Regions from separate parts of the Serratia sp. 25CWL12 genome, predicted to be linked through region 1. Evidence: predicted binding sites of a transcription regulator. Region 1 holds the regulator's gene; the other holds the start of a gene.
The links. The regulator PhoB, encoded in region 1, activates phosphate uptake and scavenging genes when phosphate is short. The targets are predictions, from matches to a motif close to CTGTCATAAAACTGNCNNAT.

Region 1 (8,592 bases):
CTCATCCACTGTATCTGGAGAAATAGCACAATCGCAGCGGTACTACTCGCCCATTTTCACCTTATTGTCGATGGATGCGGCTGGCACAATGAGTCGTTTCGGCAACGTAAAGATAAAGCGCGTACCTATGCCCGGGTCACTCAAAATCTCCAAGCGTGAATCATGATGACTCAGAGCATGTTTAACAATGGCCAACCCCAAACCACTGCCGCCGGTCTGCTGTGAACGTGATTTATCAACGCGGTAGAAACGTTCGGTCAAACGCGGAATATGTTCTGCAGCGATCCCTGGACCATTATCACTGACCTGGAACTGAGCACCCAGTGGCGTCTGCTGCCAACTTATCTCGATATGGGTGCCCTTTGGCGTGTGATTCACTGCGTTATACACCAGGTTCGATACGGCACTGTGTAGTTGATCTTCGTTACCAAATACCTGCAAATCTTCATTCACCCGGAAGCTAATCTGGTGATTCCCCGCACTCAGGGATTGCGCCTCTCGTTGCAATACACCCAGGATACGTGGAATATCCACCTTTTGATTCATCGCGATACTTGGCGCAGTTTCAATACGTGACAACGTGAGCAACTGCTTCACCAAGCCATCCATGCGTTTGGTCTGTTCTTGCATGGTACTCAATGCTTTATCGCGCACTGAGCCCTCAAGGGCTTCATCACTCATCATCTCCAAATAGCCCTGCAACACCGTTAACGGTGTGCGCAACTCATGGCTGACATTGGCAAAAAAATTACGCCGGGCCCCTTCCAACTGACGCTTCTGGGTGACATCACGGGCCACCATCAACAATTGCCCTTCGGAATAAGGCATAATGCGGAACTCAACAAAGCGCTCGTTATTTAAGTGCAATGTCAGAGGTTTGAAGAACGACTGCTGTTGCAGATATTGACTAAATTCGGGATAACGTATCAGGTTCAGAATATGTTGACCGTTATCTTCCGGCCAGCGGAAACCCAGCAAGTGCTGCGCCAGGCCGTTACACCAAAAGATATTACCCTCTACGGTGGTCATCACTACCGCATCGGGTAACGACTCCGCACCACTACGAAAACGTTTGATCAATAAGGCCAGTTCGCGGCGGCGATGGCGGTTACGCTGCTGCATTTTATACAAACCATAAAACAGCGGTTCCCAGCTCCCATGTCCCGGGGGCGGCGTCATACTACGATCAACCCACAACCAGTGGGAAAGTTTCAGTTGGTTATAGAAATTCCAGGCGAGGGCTACCAACACCGATGCCAATAACAACCAAGACAAATAACCAAAAATCAACCCAAGCAATAAAGCAGGGAAGCAAAAAAAGGCCAATTCCAGCAGCAGTCTCTTCCAGGATAAGCGTTCTAGCACAATAGTGTTTTCTCCAGCACAGGGCTGTCAGTAGCGCGTTGAAAAACGGTAGCCGGTACCGCGAACAGTTTGCACCATTCTATCATGACCACTGCTCTCCAGCGCCTTACGCAATCGGCGGATATGGACATCAACAGTACGGTCTTCTACATAAACGTTAGTGCCCCAAACGTTGTTCAGCAACTGCTCGCGGCTGTAAACACGTTCGGGATGGGTCATAAAGAAGTGCAACAGCTTGAACTCGGTCGGCCCCATATCCAGTGCCAGCTCATCAGCCATCACTCGATGTGAGGAAGGGTCCAGGCTTAACCCCTGCATTTCAATCAATTCCTCTACGGCCATCGGTGAAATACGGCGCATCACCGCTTTGATCCGGGCCACCAGCTCCTTGGGCGAGAAAGGCTTGATGATATAGTCATCGGCACCCACTTCCAACCCTCGAACCCGATCTTCTTCTTCTCCGCGTGCGGTCAGCATCATCACCGGAATATCCCGTGTCATCGCCTCACGCTTCATATACTTGATAAACTGTATTCCGGACCCACCAGGCAACATCCAGTCCAGTAATACCAGATCAGGAAACGGCTCAGACAGGCTCTTTACGGCGCTGTCATAATCCTCAGCTTCCAATGGTTGATAACCATTCTGTTCCAACACAAAGCACACCATTTCACGGATCGGCGCTTCGTCTTCTACCACCAGTATACGTATTGCCATCGTCAATCCTGCCAATGTGTTAGCGGCCTATTACACTCTGCTTGGATATTATGCGTCAGTTTTATGACAGTTATATGAATAAAACTGCCTCGGGATGACGCTTGGCAGTGAGATTGTTTCAATCCTAGACAAAATACTTCGAGTTGCTTAACAAAACGCCATCCATCTTGTTCAGCGTTTGCCCCCTGCCTGCATCTTGACGGAACTTGGGTATATACTCTGGTGCTATCATCGTTGTCAGCCTGGAAGATTCATGCGCCTGATCCATACCTCTGACTGGCATTTAGGCCAGTACTTTTTCACCAAGAGCCGCGCCGCCGAGCATCAATCTTTTCTGTGTTGGCTGGTTGAGCAGGTGCAACAGCATCAGGTCGATGCGCTAATTGTTGCCGGTGATCTGTTTGATACCGGCTCCCCACCTAGCTACGCACGGGAACTGTATAACCGTTTTGTGGTGCAACTACAACACACCGGTTGCCAGTTGGTGGTACTCGGTGGCAATCATGACTCAGTGGCCACACTCAATGAATCACGGGAACTGCTCTCTTGCCTGAACACCACAGTAATTGCCAATGCGCAAGCCGAAGTTGATCAACAAATTCGAGTGCTCAACCAGCGTGATGGCCAGCCAGGGGCGGTGCTCTGTGCGGTGCCTTTCTTGCGCCCACGGGATTTAGTCACCAGCCAGGCCGGTGAATCGGGCAACCAGAAACAGCAGGTTTTACAACAAGCTATCGCTAATCATTACCATGAGCTTTATCAGTTGGCCTGTGCACGGCGCGATGCCCTGGGCCTAGCCTTGCCGATTATTGCCAGCGGCCATCTGACGACCGTGGGGGTCACCACCTCAGATTCAGTGCGTGATATTTATATCGGTACGCTGGATGCCTTCCCTGCTCAGTTATTCCCCCCCGCCGACTACATTGCGTTGGGCCATATTCATCGTTCGCAATGTGTCGCTAAAACCCAGCATATCCGTTACAGCGGTTCGCCAATCCCGCTCAGTTTTGATGAATTGGGTAGCGCCAAGAGCGTATTGATGGTTGATTTCGCCGCCGGTGAACTACAGCAAGTCACGCCGCTGGAGGTACCTGTTTTCCAGCCGATGCAGTTGATCAAGGGTGATTTGCCACAAATCGAGACGCAATTACAGCAATTTGCCCACTATGAGGGGACATTACCGGTGTGGCTGGATATCGAAGTTGCTACGCAGGATTATCTCAGTGATATCCAGCGCCGCATTCAACAGTTAGCGGAAGATCTGCCGGTTGAAGTGGTGTTATTACGACGTGGTAAACAGCAACGGCAACAGGCGATTGACCGGCAAGAGAGAGAGACCTTGAATGAATTGAGTGTCGAAGAGGTGTTCCAGCGGCGATTAGCCTTGGAAACAGACCTGGACGAGGCACGCCAACAGCAGATGCGCCAACTGTTTCAGCACGTGGTGAATGACTTGCATCATCCTGAGGAGCCCTGCGCATGAAAATCCTGAGCTTAAGGCTGAAAAACCTCAATTCGCTACAAGGTGAATGGAAAATTGACTTCACCGCTGAACCTTTCGCCAGCAATGGTCTGTTTGCCATCACCGGCCCCACCGGTGCGGGTAAAACCACGTTACTGGACGCTATCTGCCTGGCGTTATATCACCAGACGCCGCGTCTGGAGGTCAGCGCCAGCCAGAATGAACTGATGACTCGGCACACCGCTGAGTCACTGGCAGAGGTGGAGTTTGAAGTAAAAGGGATCGGTTATCGTGCCTTCTGGAGCCAACGTCGAGCGAAAAACTCACCGGATGGCAGCCTGCAGGCGCCTAAAGTCGAACTGGCGCTACGAGAAAATGGCAAAATTTTGGCGGATAAAATTTCCGATAAAAAAGAGCTGATTGCCTCCATTACTGGGCTGGATTTTGGCCGTTTCACCAAATCGATGATGTTGTCTCAGGGGCAATTCGCCGCATTTCTCAATGCCAAACCTAACGAACGTGCCGAGTTACTGGAAGAACTGACCGGCAGCGAAATTTATGGGCAACTGTCGGCCCGGGTGTTTGAACGACATAAACAGGCAAAAATCGAGCTGGATGTATTGCATCAGCAAGCTAACGGCATTGAACTGCTCAATGAGGAGTTACGCCAGACGCTGGAAAATCAACTCATCCAACTCAATAGTGAAGAGCAAGGTTTAAACCAACAGACGCAACGGCTACAACATCAGTTGAACTGGCTACAGCAGTGGCAAACCACGGCGCAGCAAGTGCAACACCACCAGCAACAACTCGCTGGGGTAAAACAGGACTATCAGCAAGCAGAACCACAATTACAGCAGTTGGCCCGCAGTGAACCCGCAGAAAAATTACGCCCACTGCTTGATGAACGCCAGCGTTGCCAGCAAGAGACGCGGTCTTTGCAACAACAAGCCGAACAATTGGCGCAGCAACAACAACAGCAACTCACTGCCTTGACCCCATTACAGCAACAATCCGATCAAGCGCAGGCGGCAAAGCAAACGCAAACAGCATACCAGCAACAACAGCAAACATTGATTGTTGAAAAAGTAGCGCCATTAGACCAGCAGATAGCCCAACTGAGACACCAGTTGGCCGAGGCAACAAAACAAGGTGACGATCAGCAAAAGCTCAGTCAGGAGCAACAAAAAGCGCTGGAAAAACTGACCCTAAGACGAGCCGAACTCACCACCTGGGCGGCACAATATCAGCACAAGCAAGCCTCACTGAATACGGTACTGGAGCAGCAGTTACCACAGCAAGCCGCACTTGAAGCCCAATCACCGTTAGAAAAACTGCGGGCCCGTCAGGCCGAACTGAATGGGCAGCGGCCTATTCGCCAACAGTTGTCCCATCTGGCGGTATTGTTTCAACAAAATCAGCAACACCTTGAGCAACAGCAGTTGGAGTTTACCCAGCGGCAACAACAGTTGATGGAGGTGGAACGTCAACTTGAGGTGACTCGCCAACAGTACCAACAGCAAAAGGCCCATTTGTTGGCGGTGGAGAAAAACCTTGAGTTTGAAAAACGTATCGTCAGCCTGGAAGCCGAACGAGCACGTTTGATCACTGATGCCCCTTGCCCCTTGTGTGGCTCGACACAGCACCCGGCAATCAAGCAGTACCAGGCGCTGAAACCGAGCGAGACGGAACAACAAGCCACTGAATTACGCGCAAAAACCGACGAGTTACATACCTTGGGCACCAAACTGCGCACGCAAAGTGAAAGCCTGAAACAGCAGCAACAACAGCTGCAAACCGCCGTTAACCAAGGGTTACAGCAACAGGAACAACTGATCAAAAACGGGCAACAAATTAGCGCCCCCTTGGCTTGCAATTTTACACTGCAAGACCACACGCAGTTATCAACCTGGTTAACCGCTTGCGACAGTGAAGAACAGGCTAATCAACAGTTACTGCAACAACATGAGCAAATCACGCGCGCGATACAACAAACCAAAGAGGAATTAACCACCCTGCAAAACCAGCACTTTGGTTCTCAGCAGGAAGCGGTACTCTTGAATGAACGTTTTGAGCGGCTAACGCAACAGCAAGCTGAAACTCAACAGCAATTAGCCAAGTGGCAACATGATTGTCAGACCAGTGAGCAACAACTGACTAACCTCACCGCTGAACGCATCGCGCTGTTTGGCGAACAGTCGGTGGCCGAGGTAACTGAACAACTGAGACTCGCACAAAACCGGGTGGAAAATGCCTGCCAGCAAGCCACAGAACAGTTGCAGCAAGCCCTGGTACTGCGGGATCGTCTGGCGGGTCAACAACTGGCATTACAACAGCAGCAGCAACAACATCATGCGCGGCTACAGCAGGCCGAACAGCAATGGCAGCTCGCATTGGCTAACAGTGACTTTGCCGACGAAGCGTCATTCAACGCCGCCTTATTGGGTGATGAACAGCGCCAGCAGTTGCAACACTATAAAGAACAGTTACAACAACGCCAGTTGCAAGCCTCCACCCTGTTGGCTCAGGCGATACAAACGCAAGAACAGCAGCGCCAAAATCAACCCAGTGGTTTGGATGAGCGACTCACCAGTACCGAGCAACTGGCTACTGCGTTGAATGGCATAGCGGAACAGTTAAAACTGTTGCAGCAGCGTCAAGGGGAGGTCCGTAACCAATTGGGCAGCGATGCCGAACGTCGTCTTCATCAGCAATCATTGTTAACCCAGATTACCCACTGCCAACAGCAACATGACGACTGGAGTTTGCTCAATCAACTCATTGGTTCCAAAGAGGGGGACAAGTTCCGCAAGTTCGCCCAAGGCTTGACCCTTGATCATTTGGTTTATCTGGCCAATATCCAGCTTGCCCGTTTGCATGGCCGCTACCTGCTACAACGTAAAACGACGGATACGCTGGAGTTACAGGTTGTCGATACCTGGCAAGCGGACGCTCTGCGTGATACTCGTACCCTTTCCGGTGGGGAAAGCTTTCTGGTCAGCCTGGCATTAGCCTTGGCGCTATCAGACCTGGTGAGCCACAAAACCAGTATCGATTCACTGTTCCTGGATGAAGGTTTCGGTACCTTGGATGCAGAAACATTAGATACCGCCTTGGATGCGCTAGACAACCTTAACGCCACGGGTAAAACCATCGGTGTCATCAGTCATATTGAAGCCATGAAAGAGCGCATTCCCGTGCAAATTAAGGTAAAGAAAATCAATGGATTGGGGTTAAGCCGTTTAGATGCCCAGTACCGTGTTGAATCGCCTTAGTGGCCATAGTGTGATCACTGCGACAGTACATCGTGAAAAGCATTGAGCGACGAATGAAAATCGTTATCATGTCTGAAATAACAGGATTGTTACTGTGAATACAGGCAAAACCTGACTTTCGGGAGTTCTTCCGGGGTCAGGTTTTTTTGTTTTTAGCAGACAAGGAACCGCCATGAACATCGCCAAGATCCTCAATAACAACGTGGTAATTACGCTAAACGAGCGCCAGGAAGAGACGGTCGTTATGGGGCGTGGCATCGGCTTTAAAAAGAAAAGTGGCGATCCGGTGGATGAAAGCCTGATCGAAAAGGTGTTCACTCTCAATAGTGGTGAAATCGGTGAACGCTACAAAGAACTGTTGGCAGAGATCCCATTAACCTGCATCACTACGGCGGATAAAATCATCACCCTCGCCCGCGAACGCTTACCGGGCAAATTGCATAATATTGTTTACATTACATTGACTGACCACATCCATTTCGCCTTGCAACGCCATGCACAGGGTCTGGCTATCAAGAACGTCTTGTTATGGGAAATAAAGAAACTCTATTCAAACGAATTTGCTGTTGGGCTGGAGGCTTTAAATATCATTACTCAACGATTGGCGGTCACCTTACCGGAGGACGAAGCCGGTTTTATTGCCTTGCACTTGGTCAATGCCCAGTTAAATGACGAAATGCACAATACGCTGCATATCACCCGGGTGATGCAGGAGATCCTCAATATCGTCAAATACCATTTCCGCTTTGACTATAATGAGGAAACCCTGAGTTACCACCGCTTTCTCACTCATTTGAAATTCTTTGCCCAACGTTTGTTAGGTAAAAATTACGTCGACAGCCATGATGATTCGCTCTATCAGGTGGTCAAGGATAAATATGGCGAATCCTTCGCCTGCGTTGGCAAAATAAACCAATATATCGCTCAACACTATCAGCACTCGTTAACCCATGAGGAGATGATGTTTTTGACCATCCATATTGAGCGGGTGCGCAGTGAGAATGCCCCAATCGCCAAGAGGTAAACAACAACCGGGCTAGAGTGGCCACAACCATGCCGCACCCCTTACACCGCTGGAATCCCCGTGCATCGCTTGGCGAACCGGGGTTTGACACTCCCCGCCAAATACCCAGGATTTCAGTTGTGGCGGTACAGTCTGATACAAACGCGCGATATTGCTCATTCCCCCGCCGAGTACGATCACATCAGGGTCAAAGAGGTTGATCACATGAGCTAACGATTTTGCTAGCCGTAACTCGTAACGCTGTATGGCCAACAACGCCAGTTTATCCTGCTGCGCCACCAATGCCATAATCTCATCGCCTTTCAGCCGATGGCCACTCAGCCGTGCGTAATCTGTGGCAAACCCGGTGCCGGAAATAAAAGTTTCAATACACCCTTGTTTGCCACAGTAGCAAGGCACTTCAGCACGAAAACGCAGTTCATCATCATCCAGCCAAGGGAGAGGATTATGGCCCCATTCACCGGAAATCCCATTTCCCCCGGCATGTACCTGGCCGTTAATGGCCACACCGGCACCACACCCAGTACCAATGATCACCGCAAAAACAGTTGATTTACCGGCAGCGGCCCCATCGGTGGCTTCAGATACCGCCAGACAGTTGGCATCGTTAGCCAACCGCACTTCGCGCTGTAGCAGAGTAGAAAGGTCTTTATCCAGCGGTTTACCATTTAACCAGGTTGAGTTGGCATTTTTCACTAAACCGGTAAACGGCGATAGTGTCCCTGGAATACCCACCCCGACGGTCCCGG
Region 2 (8,592 bases), 650 kb from region 1:
AGATTGCTGCGGGGTTGTCACCTTAAAACGCGTCAGTAAACCCGCAGCGCGACAGGCACACAGTTCCCCTTGGCAGGTGCCCATGCCGACACGGGTACGCCGGCGTAAATCGACCAGGTTATTCACCGTCAGCGAGTTCACGGCATAGCGAACTTCCCCGGCGGTGACTGCTTCACACTCACACACCAGGCTGTTATCCAGCCGATTGCCGGACGGCACCAGGCTGGCGAGATCACCATGACGATAGACCGCCGAACCACGGATACTGGCCGGAAGAGAAACCACACTACGCACTGTCTCTTCTGCCGACTGACGAGAACCCGGTAACGCCTCTGTGGCGGTAGTACAAGGCGTATCGACCCCCAGTTTGGCGCACACCTTATCCGTTACCCACTGCGCCATCAGTCGGTAAGTCATCAGTTTACCGCCAGTAATGGTGATAAACCCCTCCAACCCATCGCGCACTGCGTGGTCGAGCAGCACAATGCCTCGGCTGACGCTGCGCCCAGAAGGATCATCATCACAAGCAACCAATGGCCGCACGCCAGCGTAAGCACGCAGAATACGGGTTTGTGCCAATTCAGGTGCCAATAGCGAACCTTCACGGATCAACAGGTCCACTTCCTGCGGCGTGACCACCATATTGTCAATCTGGTCATAATCAATATGCGTCGAGGTGGTACCAATCAGCGAGATGGTATCCCCTGGCACCAGAATGTCGGCATCGGCGGGTTTTCGGCAGCGGTTAATCACCATGTTGTTAATGCGATGCCCCAAGATCAGCAATGCCCCCTTGGCAGGGAACATACGGACACGCAGGTCGGCATACTCGGCAATTTGCTGCCCCCAGATGCCAGCAGCATTCACCACCACCGGCGCATGGATATCATAATGGCGCGCTAATTGATGGTCGAAAACGCGCACGCCGGTCACACGATCAGCTTCACGCAACAACCCCGTCACTTGGTGATAAGTCAGGATCTGTGCGCCATGCTCACGGGCATCGAGCATATTGGCGGCCGTCAAACGGAAAGGATCCACCGTGCCATCCGGCACGCGTACCGCGCCAATCAAGTCAGGATTTGCTGCGGGTTCGAGGTGGCGGGCCAATTGGGGATCAATCGCTTCAGCCTCAATCCCGGCCTGGTGGCAAGCCGAGATAAATTGCTGCTGATACGCCAGTGAATCCTGTGGCAAGGTAATAAACAGGCCATTAGTCGGTTCAATACAGTGATGGGCAATACGCTTAAGGATGCGATTCTCTTCAATGCATTCACGGGCCGATTCACTGTCGGTCACAGCATAACGAGCCCCACTGTGTAACAACCCATGGTTACGCCCTGTAGCCCCGGTAGCAATGTCATGCCGTTCCAATAAAATACAGCGCAATCCCCGTCGCGCGCAGTCACGAGCAATCCCCGCGCCGGTAGCCCCGCCGCCAATGATGATCACTTCCGTTTCAGTCACTGGTGAGTTGTTACTCATCACGCCCCCTAATTCTATGGTCATAGGGCTATTTAGGCATAACCCCAGGAGAATTTGTTTGATAAGGAGCAATAACGAGCAAAAAACGAAAATAAAAAACCACAATAGTGATTCAAATCACGCTAATCACCCCTTGGTCACACTGAAAACGCTAATAAATCACTCAAAAAAACATTAATCGTCATAAATATGTAACAAATGCGCGCCACATCACAGAGAAAAATGCCAGTTTTCACTAGGATGATGCTCGTTATAGAACACTATCCGCTCAATCATCTCCAGGAGATCCGTTTCCTGCTGATGTAATAACTGATAAAGCCATCGGAGGCGCTCATGCTGAGTATATTTAAACCAGCCGCACACATTTCCCGTGTGCCACTCGATAAGGTAGATCCGCTCTACCGTAAGCTGCGCTGGCAAATTTTTATGGGGATTTTCTTTGGTTACGCCGCCTACTATCTGGTGCGTAAAAACTTCACCCTAGCGATGCCGTATCTGGTCGAGCAAGGGTTCAGTCGTGGTGATCTCGGCTTTGCGCTGTCAGGTATTTCCATCGCCTATGGTTTCTCCAAATTTATTATGGGCTCGGTATCTGACCGTTCAAACCCTCGGGTTTTCCTGCCTGCCGGGTTGATCCTCTCCGCCGCTGTGATGTTATTTATGGGTTTTGTGCCTTGGGCTACCTCCAGCATTGCTATCATGTTCGTGCTACTGTTTCTGTGTGGTTGGTTCCAAGGTATGGGCTGGCCGCCTTGTGGTCGTACCATGGTGCACTGGTGGTCACAGAAAGAGCGTGGCGGTATCGTTTCGATATGGAACTGTGCCCATAACGTGGGCGGGGGCTTGCCACCATTGCTGTTCCTGCTCGGTATGGCCTGGTTCAATGACTGGCGTGCTGCACTGTATATGCCTGCGTTTGCCGCGATCCTGGTCGCACTGGTCGCCTTTGCCTTAATGCGTGATACGCCACAATCTTGTGGTTTGCCGCCCATTGAAGAGTACAAAAACGACTATCCAACCGACTACAGCGATAAAGCGGAAGAAGAACTCACTGCCAAGCAAATCTTCATGCAGTATGTCTTGCCTAACAAGTTGTTGTGGTACATCGCCTTCGCCAACGTGTTTGTCTATTTACTGCGTTATGGCATTCTTGACTGGTCGCCAACCTACCTGAAAGAAGTGAAACACTTCACACTGGATAAATCATCCTGGGCCTACTTCCTCTACGAATACGCCGGTATTCCAGGCACCCTGCTGTGTGGCTGGATGTCGGACAAGGTGTTTAAAGGTAACCGTGGTGCCACCGGGGTGTTCTTTATGATCCTGGTCACTATTGCCACCGTTATTTACTGGTTGAACCCGGTGGGCAACCCGGGCATCGATATGGCTTGTATGATCGCCATCGGCTTCCTGATCTACGGCCCAGTGATGTTGATCGGCCTGCACGCCCTCGAGCTGGCACCGAAAAAAGCCGCAGGTACTGCGGCGGGCTTCACCGGTCTGTTCGGTTATCTGGGGGGGTCAGTGATAGCCAGTGCGGTTGTGGGCTACACCGTGGACGCCTTCGGCTGGAATGGCGGTTTTATGGTGTTGATCGGTGGTAGTGTGGGGGCGGTATTGCTGTTACTGCTGACCATGTTCAGTGAGAACAAACACAAGGCAGAACTGGCCGCCAAACGCCATTAACAACATATTTGCATGATTTAAAGGCCGCTTCGCGGCCTTTTTCCTTCCTCTGACAGCAATCAATAAGGAGTACAATGAAATGCGGACTCAAGTTAAAGCCCTGCTAACAGGGATGCTGCTTGTCACCTCAATGGCTACGGCGGTCCAAGCCGCAGAGAAAGTGGTCATTGCTCACCGAGGTGCCAGCGGTTATCTACCGGAACATACGCTACCGGCAAAATCGATGGCTTATGCCATGGGAGCGGATTATCTGGAACAAGATGTGGTCATGACCAAGGATGATAAGCTGATTGTCCTGCACGACCACTACCTGGATCGGGTCACCGATGTCGCGAAAAAATTCCCTGACCGTCACCGTAAAGATGGGCGTTATTATGCCCTCGACTTTACGCTAGCAGAGATTCAGAGCCTGAAGTTTACCGAAGAATTTTTGGTCAAAGATGGCGTTCAGCAGCAGAAGTTCCCTAATCGATTCCCGATGTGGAAGTCCGATTTCCGCATCCATACGCTGCAAGATGAAATTGAGATGATTCAAGGTATGAATCACTCTACCGGCAAAAATGTGGGCATCTATATAGAAACCAAAGCCCCTTGGTTCCACAAAACTGAAGGGAAGGATATCTCCAAAGCTGTATTGGAAGTGCTGAAATCCTACGGTTACACCAAGAAAAGCGATAAGGTCTACTTGCAGAGCTTTGATGCCCCAGACTTGCAACGGGTGAAAAAAGAGCTGCTACCTGCCATGAACATGGACATCAAACTGGTTCAGTTGATCACCAATACTGATGATCAGAAGGTGATCGAAACTATGGAGATCCACCCAGATGGTAGCCTGACCCCCTACAGCTATGACTGGATGCTGAAACCAGGCGGTGCCGCCAAACTGGCTAAATATGCCGATGGTATTGGGCCATGGTATCCCATGATTGTGAAGAGCACTTCAACGCCAGGCCACATTGAGCTGACCACCTTGGCGAAAGAGGCTAAACAGCAAGGCTTGCAGGTCCACCCTTACACCTTCCGTTCTGATCCAGGGCAGGTTCCTCCTTATGCCAAGGATTTCAACGATATGTTGAAAATTTTCTATATCGATGCGGGGGTTGATGGTGTCTTTACCGACTTCCCGGATAAAGCCGTGAAGTTCCTGCAACAACACCAGTTACACCAGTAAACCCAACCAAGCCCCATCCACTCGGGTGGGGCTTCCAGAAAATACTCCCCATAACGTCACTTCAGCTTATGCCGATTCATGGGCTATAAATGCTCGAAATTGGGGAGCAATGACAGTAGCTAGCACGTCGATATTATTTTTTACCAGAGCGAACGGCAGCGCTCCCGTATCAACGTGAGCCAAGAACTGTTGCTGCCGGTAGAGCTGATACTGATATTTCATCTTGGCGAGAATAGTTTCGGCCGAACCGATCATCATGGCATTATCAATAGCCAGCGAATGACGCAGGAAATCAATAGATGTCGAATCAGCACGTAATTCTTTCATCATTCCATTGAAATAAGGGTAGAACTCCTCGACCGCCTGTTCATCACTCTGCGCAGTATGGAACCAACTCGTGGTCGTGATGGGCATCACCTGCATCGAATGGCCAGCTACCACTGCTGCTTGCCGATAAGCATCGATCGCCATTTTAAAGTTGTGAGCACTCCCTGCCAAAGTCGTTATCATCATCGGCAATCCCTTATTTGCAGCACTCAGCGCGCTGTCACTATGGCCACCCACCGCATGCCATATTTTCAATTTCCCATTCATTGGCTGCGGGTAGATCTGCGCATTCACCAACGGTGGGCGAAATTTTCCCTGCCAGTTGATGGGCTGTTGCTGTTCACTTGCTTGATTAATTGCTATCAGCAATTCGAGTTTTTCATCAAACAGAGCCTCATAATCGGCGGGGGAATATCCCAGCAAGCCAAAACCGCCTATACGTGAGCCCCTTCCCACTACGATCTCCGATCGTCCATTCGAAATCAGATCGAGCGTGGCAAAATCTTCAAACACGCGTACCGGATCGAGGGTACTGATCACGCTGACTGAACTCATCAGGGTGATGTTTTTCGTCGCCTGTGCGGCTGCGCCCAATATCACGGTATGTGCCGCACTAACAAAACCCTTCTCATGACTTTCACCAAGAGCATAAATATCAAGACCGACCACTTCAGCCTGTATGGCCATTTCGATTAAATTCCTAACCCGTTCCTGCTCAGTGGATTTTTTACCGGTTATCGGATCAGTCAGATGGGCCCCTATCGATGAGATGCCTATTTTGAAAGGTGATTTGTTGCTATGCATGATTAATTAACCCAACTCTTGTTCTTCTTTTACCCAATAAGTCAGGGGACTGGTTAGTCCCCATTATCATTAGTTATTTGAGCAAACCTAACTGCTTCATAAAGGTGTAGTCATCGTAAAATAACCACTCTTCATCCATTGTTCCTTTATCATTCCAGCGACCGATAGTGGCCATTTCTATTTCAAAGCGTTTGCCGGTTGGCTGAATCACCGTACCATCCGATAAAACCATCGGCTTGGTGAACGTGCCGCGCCATACACCAGTGACTGCAGTATAATTACCCTGACCAATGCGTACATGATGGATAGGGTTTTCAGTATCCGGTGCAAACGCAAAGATTTTCTTTGAACGCTCAAGATGGTCTTTTAAGCCATAAGTCACCGTACCATCGGGATAGTGCACAATAATATCTTCCGCGTGACTTCTATTCATCTCATCCCATTTTTGGTGACTATAGACATTAAAATCCAAGTCATCAAAATTCCTGAGATTTTTTTCTACGTTTTCTCGTTCCGTTTTAAATTCTTTCAATGTTTTGTTGATACGCTCTGGTGCTTTAGCATCAGATGTCGCAGAGAAATCATCAGGTTTATTTTCGGCTGAGAATACTGAGAAACTCATAAGCAGTGCGATAGCAATACCTGACTTTGATTTTATCTTATAACTCATAAAATATAACCTTATTATTTCTATAGATATAATCCATACCCTTTTAATTTCAAGTCGAATATATATTCTTCCTGCGAATAAAATTATTTAGGGTATGGCGAGAATGGCGGATATAAATCAGTTAACCAGTTTGGCCATCATATAAACACCATTTTTATCGTGCGAGGCGATAATCTTATAATCTGCATTGGCTTTTTTTGCCTGAGCAGCTATCTTCGCCTCAGCACTGTCAATAGTAGAGGCTCTTGCAGTGACATTTTGAGCCAAGCTACTGAAAGAAACGAGAGAGGCAGCGGTAAAAAGAACAAAAAATTTAACCTTATTCATGGGAACTCCTTTATAGTAAATATATTATTTATCAAAATAATTACTGCACGAAACAAGGATATCCCAGTTGACCATTCTTAAACATGTTAAATAATTGCCATAGTCTTTCAATAAAATTGATGGTGCCGTAATGATATGATTGAACATACATTTATCCCCACGGCCAGCAATAACATTCGGCATTTGGGTGATATATTGCCAAAATGTGGACTTATTCCCTGCAACGACCCATTATTAAGCCAACCCAATACACAGGTTGAACATGTACTCATCAATGATGATTAACAAGAGGATGGTTCGTGGAGCGTTCAGTATTATTGCATCATCTCAAAACATCATGCTATGCCTTCTCCGCCGTCGTGTTAACGGGTTGGGTCACCGACTCGTTGAACGAGGAGTTGATTTTTAAAACGTTTTTACGCCTGTTGCATCCGGAAGAGGTTGAACGTTATTTACATCCATTTACCGATCTGATCAGCTTTTCCCTCTGGGCTATTCCGTTGGTGTTTACCACGCTGTTGCTGTTATTTGCCTCAGTGATGACATTACATCATGTTAAAAAACCACGCCTTTACCAAATAACGCACAAAAAACCACTCTTGCATGCTCCCCATGTTGCGGGTACCCCGACGCCAGAGCAATTAACCGCTTTTTTGCACACTTACGCCACTGCAGGGAAAATCTCACTACTGGCCCCCCACGCCTTACAGCAAGAATATCAAATGCGACTGGCAAGCATTGAAGAAGCGAACAATATTGATATTCACCTACTAAAAGAAGATGACGACCTGCAAAAAATAGCCATGGAACTTGAGCAGTGGATAAAAAAAGAGGTAAAAAATAGGTTAAATGAACATTTGGGGCCGGTGTTTTTTGATATTACTTACTCATCACCGGTACGCAGCAGCGCCGCTTTATTTTGCAGTCTGGAGCAGGATATAGAGCTGATTCAAGCGACGCCTGACGGAAAAATCGCGTCTTATGACCTGCTCTGCAAGATCCAGGAATAACCTCGGTCTGCCCAGTGAGGCAATCTCAACGCCGACATAATAAGTGCAGGCTATATCTTGATGCTAGTGCTGGCTGAAGGGGAGTTTAACCATGTAACTTGGCACGAAACGAAGGTGCCAATAGATAGTCCATGCACCAGCGGCTTACTTTACCCATCCCATCGGAACGGGCCGCAAAGAAGATCTGCGTAGCATGTTTATGTTCTTGCATCGGCTTTTTAACCAATAAACCCGCATTCAACAGTGGCAGAACCAGATGGTGCGGCACATAACCAATCGCCACGTTGCGCTGAATCAACTCAATGCCCGTCGCAAAGTCGGGGACGAACATCGGCTTTTGCCCTTCTAGCAGCCAAGCCTGCTGCGGCACAAAATTGACCGCGGTATCGCGAATACAAACGGCGGGATACTGGCGCAACTCGGTATTCTGCAGCGGTTGAACCTGTATGGCTAACGGATGCTGTGGCCCAACGACAAAATCCCACTCCAGGTGACCAATAGATTCACTGACGATCCCTTCGGTGCTAGGTACCGCATGAGGGGCACCAATCACCAGGTTAGCCCTTTTACCATATAAGGCATCCCAACAGCCGTTATAGACTTCGGTATCGATAGTCAGACGGGTAGACGGAAATACGCGCTCAAAATCACAGACAAACTCGACGATAGCGGAACGAGGAATAATGTTGTTCACCGCAATCGTTAGTTCTTGTTCCACACCACTGTGGATCAGTGCGGTATTGCGGCGTAAAGCATCCAGGTCATTAAGAATGGTTTTACTGTGTTCGACAAAGTACTCACCCGCCGGAGTGAGTTCGATATAGCGGCCTTTACGCAGCAGGAGTTCAACACCAAAGCTCTCCTCTAGTTTTTTAACCGTGTAACTAATCGCAGAAGGGACTTTATTCAGATGTTCGGCAGCGGTGGTGATGCTCTGGTATTTCGCAACCAGATGTATAACCCGCAATGTCTCATCGGAAATAAACATAATGACTCCCTGAAGTGGCCTGGAGAGGAGAGACTGCCAACCCAAGGTCGGGCAGTCTGCTCATTATGCTGGATTATACCACGCTCACCTAGGCGCTGATGGACTCTTCTTGATTACTGACGGG

Region 2: the regulator PhoB is predicted to act here: its motif matches at 1,664-1,683, upstream of glpT (glycerol-3-phosphate transporter).

The regions. Positions count from the first base shown of each region.
Region 1 covers NZ_CM147698.1:3,201,665-3,210,256, forward strand. The annotation lists gene phoR (phosphate regulon sensor histidine kinase PhoR) at 43-1,365, opposite strand; gene phoB (phosphate response regulator transcription factor PhoB) at 1,393-2,082, opposite strand; gene sbcD (exonuclease subunit SbcD) at 2,336-3,565, shown strand; gene sbcC (exonuclease subunit SbcC) at 3,562-6,819, shown strand; gene licT (BglG family transcription antiterminator LicT) at 6,992-7,843, shown strand; gene mak (fructokinase) at 7,856-8,592, opposite strand, start outside.
Region 2 covers NZ_CM147698.1:3,851,853-3,860,444, forward strand. The annotation lists gene glpA (anaerobic glycerol-3-phosphate dehydrogenase subunit A) at 1-1,485, opposite strand, end outside; gene glpT (glycerol-3-phosphate transporter) at 1,819-3,171, shown strand; gene glpQ (glycerophosphodiester phosphodiesterase) at 3,251-4,342, shown strand; gene ACX9GV_RS16735 (LLM class flavin-dependent oxidoreductase) at 4,409-5,473, opposite strand; gene ACX9GV_RS16740 (ester cyclase) at 5,547-6,143, opposite strand; gene ACX9GV_RS16745 (DUF1471 domain-containing protein) at 6,261-6,470, opposite strand; gene ACX9GV_RS16750 (hypothetical protein) at 6,770-7,480, shown strand; gene ACX9GV_RS16755 (LysR substrate-binding domain-containing protein) at 7,566-8,468, opposite strand; gene ACX9GV_RS16760 (hypothetical protein) at 8,557-8,592, opposite strand, start outside.